Regions from separate parts of the Caldimonas brevitalea genome, predicted to be linked through region 2. Evidence: riboswitches for the same ligand, from Rfam matches in the RefSeq annotation. Region 2 holds a riboswitch; the other holds the start of a gene.
What was found. A riboswitch is a leader RNA that binds a small molecule or an ion and turns the genes downstream of it on or off. The one in region 2 is predicted to bind glycine.
Positions count from the first base shown of each region.

Region 1: it holds a riboswitch for glycine, as region 2 does, so the genes downstream of both, gcvT (glycine cleavage system aminomethyltransferase GcvT) here and AAW51_RS02335 (trimeric intracellular cation channel family protein) in region 2, are expected to answer to the same signal.

Region 1 is NZ_CP011371.1:2,015,698-2,019,096, forward strand. Features, by position in the region: gene gcvH (glycine cleavage system protein GcvH) at 1-81, opposite strand, end outside; gene gcvT (glycine cleavage system aminomethyltransferase GcvT) at 172-1,290, opposite strand; glycine riboswitch at 1,343-1,477, opposite strand; glycine riboswitch at 1,486-1,579, opposite strand; gene AAW51_RS08900 (electron transfer flavoprotein-ubiquinone oxidoreductase) at 1,894-3,399, opposite strand, start outside.
Region 2 is NZ_CP011371.1:535,557-538,955, forward strand. Features, by position in the region: gene infA (translation initiation factor IF-1) at 1-135, shown strand, start outside; gene cspE (transcription antiterminator/RNA stability regulator CspE) at 249-458, shown strand; gene AAW51_RS02330 (hypothetical protein) at 496-750, shown strand; glycine riboswitch at 947-1,034, shown strand; glycine riboswitch at 1,035-1,128, shown strand; gene AAW51_RS02335 (trimeric intracellular cation channel family protein) at 1,182-1,796, shown strand; gene AAW51_RS02340 (ABC transporter substrate-binding protein) at 1,998-3,194, shown strand; gene AAW51_RS02345 (LysR substrate-binding domain-containing protein) at 3,210-3,399, shown strand, end outside.

The DNA.
Region 1 (3,399 bases), 1.5 Mb from region 2:
CTGGGTGATGCCCACCGTGGCGATGTCGTCGTCACCGGTGAGCTCGATCCACTCGTGGTCGGGGGTGTATTTCACGGTCATGTGTGCAGCTCCTGCTGTTCTCGGAAAGGGGAATCGGGGGCGGGGGTAGGCAGGCGCCGGCGCGCAGGCGCCGCACGCCACCTCGGGGCGTCAGCCGCGGTGATACCGATGCGGGGCAAATGGCATTCCGCGCACCTGCATCGGGAGGTGGCGCTCGCGCACCACGGCATAGACCGTGCCGCCGGGCGCCGTGTGGTTGACCGGCAGGTAGGCCATCGCGATCGGCTGGTTGACGCTCGGGCCGAGGGTGCCGCTGGTCACATGGCCCAGCGCGTGGCCGTGGCTGTCGACGATCTTGGTGCCTTCGCGCACCGGCGCGCGTTCGAGGCCCACGAGGCCGACGCGCTTGTTGGTGGGGCCGTGTGCGAGCTGGTTGGCGAGGGTCAGGGCGCCCGGGTAGTGGCCCTCGCGCGCGCCGCCAGGGCGGCGCACCTTCTGGATGGCCCAGGTCAGCCCGGCTTCCACCGGCGTGGTGTTGGCGTCGATGTCATGCCCGTACAGGCACAGACCCGCTTCGAGGCGCAAGGTGTCGCGCGCGCCAAGGCCGGCCGGCGCGACCTCGGGTTGGGCCAGCAGCGCGCGCGCCAGCCCCTCGGCCTGCTCGGCCGGCACCGAGATTTCGAAGCCGTCCTCGCCGGTGTAGCCCGAGCGGGTCACGAAACAGGCGGCGCCGGCCAGCTCGAAGGTGTTGCCGCTCATGAAGGTCAGGCTGGTGACGTCGGCGTTCAGCCGGGCCAGCGCCACGGCCGCCTTGGGGCCTTGCAGCGCGAGCAGGGCGCGGTCGGGCAGCGGCTGGATTTGGCAGCGGTGGCCGATGTGGGTGCGCAGATGGGCGATGTCGGCGTTTTTGCAGGAGGCGTTGACGACCAGGAACAGGTCGTCGGCGCGCCGCGTGATCATCAGGTCGTCGAGCAACCCGCCGTTGGGGTTGGTGAAGAAGCCGTAGCGTTGTTTGCCCACCGGCAGGTCGACCACGTCCACGGGCACCAGCGATTCGAGTGCCCGGGCAGCGTCGTCGCCGGACAGCCGCAGCTGGCCCATGTGGGAGACGTCGAACAGTGCAGCCGCTTCGCGGCACTGCTTGTGCTCGGCGATGATGCCGGCGTATTGCACCGGCATCTCGTAGCCGGCGAACGGCACCATGCGGGCACCGAGTTCGAGATGCAGGGTGTGCAGCGGGGTCTTGAGCAGGGCGGTGGTGTCGGGCATCACGGTCTCCGAGGGCATAAGGCATAACCACTGCACGAGTTCGTTGCAGTGGGCTGCCCTCGCTGTCCGCTTTACCTGAGAGATTGGCCGCGGCGCTTGCTCAGCGCAGACGGCTTGCCCCTTCGGTGGGCCCCCTCGTCGGCTGACTTGCAGCGTCGACCTGGGGCCTCTCTCCAGTGAGGATCGTCCGGGTGGGGACGAGCGTCAGTCCTTTTGCCTGAGCGTTCGAGCGGGGTTCCGCTCTGCGCCTTCGGCGGCTTCCGGGGAAGCTCTCTCCTGACTGCGCCGCAGTATAGCGGCGCCTGCGGCGATTGGGGCAGGAGTGGAAACGGTCCGGAAGCAAGCCGACCGGCGGCACGCCGGCAAAAACGAGCCAGACAGCCAGGGCCGGACCATTCTGCATCGCTTGCCCACTCGGCGCACCCGGCGCACGGCAAAGGCTCGCGCAGCACCGGTCGGGCGACCACGATGCGAGAAGAGAGGCGGGAGCGGGGAGGTCGGAAGAGGAGGGAAAGGAAGAGGGCGCGCGACCACCGGGAGACGGTCGGCCGGCGCGCCGGAGGGGCGCGCCGCCCGCGCAGGCGGGGCCTCGCCCCGCCTCGCTTACATCCCCGAGTAGTTGGGCCCGCCGCCGCCTTCCGGCGTCACCCAGACGATGTTCTGGGTCGGGTCCTTGATGTCGCAGGTCTTGCAGTGCACGCAGTTTTGCGCGTTGATCTGCAGGCGCTCGCCGGCACCGCTCTCGTTCGGGACGAACTCGTAAACCCCCGCCGGGCAGTAGCGGCTTTCGGGCCCGCCGTATTTGGCGAGATTGATGTTGACCGGGACGCTCGCGTCCTTCAGCGTCAGGTGCGCCGGCTGGTCTTCGCCGTGATTGGTGTTGCTGACAAAGACCGAGCTGAGCCGGTCGAAGGTCAGCTTGCCGTCCGGCTTCGGGTAGGTGATCTTGGCGCACTCGGCCGCCGGCTTCAGATAGGTGTGGTCCGGCGCCGGGCGGTGGATCGTCCACGGTGGGGCCTTGAAGCCGAGCTTGGGCAGCAGCCACTGCTCGATGCCGTTCATCACGGTGCCGACGTACAGGCCCTTCTTGAACCACTGCTTGAAGTTGCGCGCCTTGTCGAGCTCTTCGTAGAGCCAGCTCTTCTCGAACGCGGCGGGGTAGGCGCTCAGCTCGTCGTGCTGACGGCCGGCCGTCACCGCGTCGAAGGCGGCTTCGGCGGCCAGCATGCCGGTCTTGATGGCGGCGTGGCTGCCCTTGATGCGGCTGACGTTGAGGTAGCCGGCCTCGCAGCCGACCAGCGCGCCACCCGGGAACACCGTCTTGGGCAGGCTCAGGATGCCGCCGGCAGTGATGGCGCGGGCGCCGTAGCTGATGCGCTTGCCGCCTTCGAGCACTTCACGGATGCGCGGGTGGGTCTTCCAGCGTTGCATCTCCTCGAACGGGCTGAGCCAGGGGTTGCTGTAGTCGAGGCCGGTGATGTAGCCGAGCGTGACCTTGTTGTCCTCCATGTGGTAGAGGAAGCCGCCGCCGTAGGTGCTCGGGTCCACCGGCCAGCCGGCGGTGTGCAACACCTCACCGGGCTTGTGACGGCCGGGCTCGACTTCCCAGAGTTCCTTGATGCCGATGGCATAGCTCTGCGGGTCTTTGCCGGCGTCGAGCTTGAACTTGGCGATCAGCTGCTTGCCGAGGTGGCCGCGCGAGCCCTCCGCAAAGACGGTGTATTTGCCATGCAGTTCCATGCCGAGCTGGAAGCTGTCGAGCGGTTCGCCGTGCTTGCCGAGCCCGAGGTTGCCGGTGGCGACGCCCTTGACCGAGCCGTCGTCGTTATAGAGCACTTCGGCTGCCGAGAAGCCCGGGAAGATCTCGACGCCCAGGCCTTCGGCCTGCTGCGCCAGCCAGCGGGTCACGTTGCCCAGGCTGATCACGTAGTTGCCGTCGTTGTGGAAGCACTCGGGCAGGATCGGGCTCTTGAGGGCACCGCCTTCGGTCAGGAACAAGAAGCTGTCCCCGGTCACCGGCTGGTTCAGCGGCGCGCCGAGTTCCTTCCAGTTCGGAATCAACTCGTTCAGCGCGCGCGGGTCCATGATCGCGCCGGACAGGATGTGGGC
Region 2 (3,399 bases):
CATCACATCCGCATCCTGGCCGGCGACAGCGTCTCCCTGGAACTGTCCCCCTACGATCTGACGAAGGGGCGCATCACTTTCCGCCACCTCGAGCGCCGAGGTTTGGCGCCTTCTTCTCGACAACCGCGTCGCTGATGGTCAGCGGTTCGCAAGCATTTCAATCACTCGGCTTCCAAGTCAGGAAGCTGCTGACCTGCACCGGCGAAAGCTGGGGCATCTTTTTAACGAATCCATCAAGGAATGACGATATGGCCACCGAAACCGGTACTGTGAAATGGTTCAACGAAGGCAAGGGCTTCGGCTTCATTGCCCCCGACAATGGCGGCAAGGATCTCTTCGCGCACTTCAAGGAAATTCAGGGCAACGGCTTCAAGACGCTGACCGAAAACCAACGCGTCGAGTTCGAAGTGACGCAGGGGCAGAAGGGTCCGCAGGCGTCGCGCATCCGCACGATCTGACGCACCTGCACTCCTGCTGCGTCCCTCGGCGGAACCGATGAAGGACTTGCAAGAGACCACCGAGCGGATCTGCGAGCTCAAGGGTTCGCTCATCGCGCTCGATGCGCTGATGACAGCGGTGCTGCACGCACTGCCGGACGATGCGCGCCATGAAGTGCTGGAGCGCTTCGTGGTGCATGCCGAAGTGGCGCGAACCGTGCTCTTGCACGTCCCCATCTCGGAGCACACGATTGCCGCCTTCGAGCACGACATCGGCAGGTACCTGGCCATCGGTCACGCGCCGCACGACTAGGCGGTGTTCAAGAGGTCGCTCTCCTGTGCGCCCAAAAATGCGCGACGCCCAACCCCTCTCGGTTGGGCGTTTTCATTTGGGCCTTTCCCGCGCCCATGTCCAATGCCGAACCTTTACGTTGGCCTCGCCCTCCGTGGCCCGTCGAGGTCGCCTCAGCAGGCCGTCAGACGGCAAGGCTGCCGCTGAAGTAACATGGTCGCGCACTGCGGGAGAGCGGGGCCGCAAACCCCCGCCGAAGGCGCAAACTCCCATCATCGCTCAGGCAAAAGGACCGCAGTCGCACGTTTTCGCCGACTGGAGAGTGGCCGTCACGGCCCACCGAAGGGGCAGGCTGCAGGCGCAGCTGAAACTCTCAGGTTCAAGGACAGGGGGAGAGGCGCAGCAGGTGCACGTCGGCGTGACGCGCGTCCTGCGTCCACTCTGGAGTCCTGATGTTGACCATCGTCTACCTTGTCGCCATCGCCGCCGAAGCCATGGCGGGCGCTCTCGCCGCCGGCCGCCGCAGCATGGATTTCTTCGGCGTCACCGTCATCGCCTTCGTCACGGCACTCGGTGGGGGCACGCTGCGGGATGTCATCCTCGGGCACTTTCCGGTCGGATGGACCCAGCATCCCGCCCATGTGTACCTGGTCATCTCCGCTGGCCTGCTGACGACGTTGGTGGCCAGGTATTTGCATCACCTCAAGCGCATCTTCCTCGTGCTCGATGCCATGGGCCTGGTGGCGTTCTCGTTGATCGGGAGCGACGTGGCCCTGCAGATGAGCTACGCACCACCCGTCGTCATCATGGCGGGCATGATCACCGGCATCTTCGGCGGGGTGCTGCGCGACGTCCTGTGCAACCAGGTCCCGGTCGTGTTCCGCCAAGAGCTCTATGCCGTCGTGTCTCTTGCGGTCTGCCTGCTGTTCCTGCTGCTGCGCGAATACGGTGTCGCGGACGACCTGAACACGGCCATCAGTTTCTCCGCCGGACTCACACTGCGCCTGTGCGCCGTCTGGCGCGGCTGGCGCCTGCCGACGTTCTCCTATCGCCAGCGCTGGGACTGAGCTCACGCCTGCGCCGGGCACTTCGAGCCTACATCGGGCTGAGACTGTAGGCCGGGCAACACGGGCTTTGCTTCCGCCCCGAGCCAACCCGCCGCGGCCGCATATGTCACGTCGAGCCCTCCACGGAGGAGGGTTCCACCTGATGCTCACCAAATGAAAGCAGTTGCAACATCGCCAAAAAACACAACCTGGAGACAAAACATGACGATGGGTCGAGTGCTGCTTGCCGCCTGGTTCGCATCGTTCGCCGCGATGGCGAACGCACAGGCGTCGCAACCGCTGCGGGTGGGTTTCGTGTGCCCCCTCAGCGGGGGATCGCAGGAGTTCGGTCACAGCGCCCGCCTCGGCGCCGAGCTGGCGGTCAAGGAAATCAACGAGGTGGGTGGCTACTTGGGCCGGCAGCTCGAACTGGTCACGCGCGACGACAAGGGTGACCCCGACGAAGGCCGCCGACAGGCCGAGGACCTGGTGCTCAAGCAGAAGGTGGACTTCACGGTCGGCTACTGCAACACCGGTGTGGCCCTGAAGTCGCTCGATGTGTTCCAGGACCACAAGCACCTGCTGGTCGTGCCGGTGGCGACCGGGTCGGCCGTGACGGCCAAGTACCCGGCCGACAAGAGTTTTGTCTTCCGCATGTCGGCGCGCGACACGCTGCAGGCGGCCTTCCTGGTGGACGAGATCGTCAAGCGCGGCTACACGCGGGTCGCCGTGTTCGCCGACGCCACCGGCTACGGCGAGGGGGGCCTCAAGGACGTCGAGAAGTTCCTCGCCGAGAAGCAACTGAAGCCCGTCTACACCGCACGCTTCGACCTAGGCGTGCGCCGGCTCACAGAGCAAGTGCAGCAGGCCCGCGCCGCCGGGGCGGAAGTGATCCTCGGCTACACCTTGGGCGCCGAGCTCGCGGTGCTCGCCGAGGCGCGCGCCCAGGCGCGCTTCGAGGGCCCGCTGTACGGCCCCTGGACCCTGTCGTTCCGCACCTTGCCCGAGCGCGCCGGCCCCGCGGTGGAAGGCGCGATGATGGTGCAGACCATCATCCAGGACCTCGCCAACGAGCGCCGGGCGTCCTTCCTGGTTCGCCTCAAGCGCCATGCCGGCACCCAGCCGCTGGGCTCGCTGATGGCCGCGGCGCAGACCTACGACGCGGTGCACCTGATGATGCGCGTCGTGTTCCAGACCCGCGGCAACACCTCGGCCGATGTATTGAAGCAGGCGTTGGAGAACCTGGAGCGGCCCTACCCCGGCGTCGTCACGTCCTACGACCGGCCCTTCTCGGCCGCCGACCACGACGCCTTCTCGCGCAACATGATCTGGCTGGGCGTGTGGCGCAAGGGCGAGATCCAGTTCTATCACGCCGACGACGCCAAGCGCGCCAGTTTCATCCGGCGCAAGGAGTCCTGAGCCGGCGCCGCTTGCATGACCGCACACCGCATCCCGCCCATCCAGGGCCTGCTCGCCTTCGAGGCGCTCGCACGGCTGCGCAGCGGCACGCTGGCGGCTGAAGAACTGAACGTCACGCCGAGTGCCGTCAGCCACCGCATCCGCCAGCTGGAGTCGCAGCTGGGGCTCAAGCTGTTCTCGCGCGGCGACTTCACGCTGACGACGG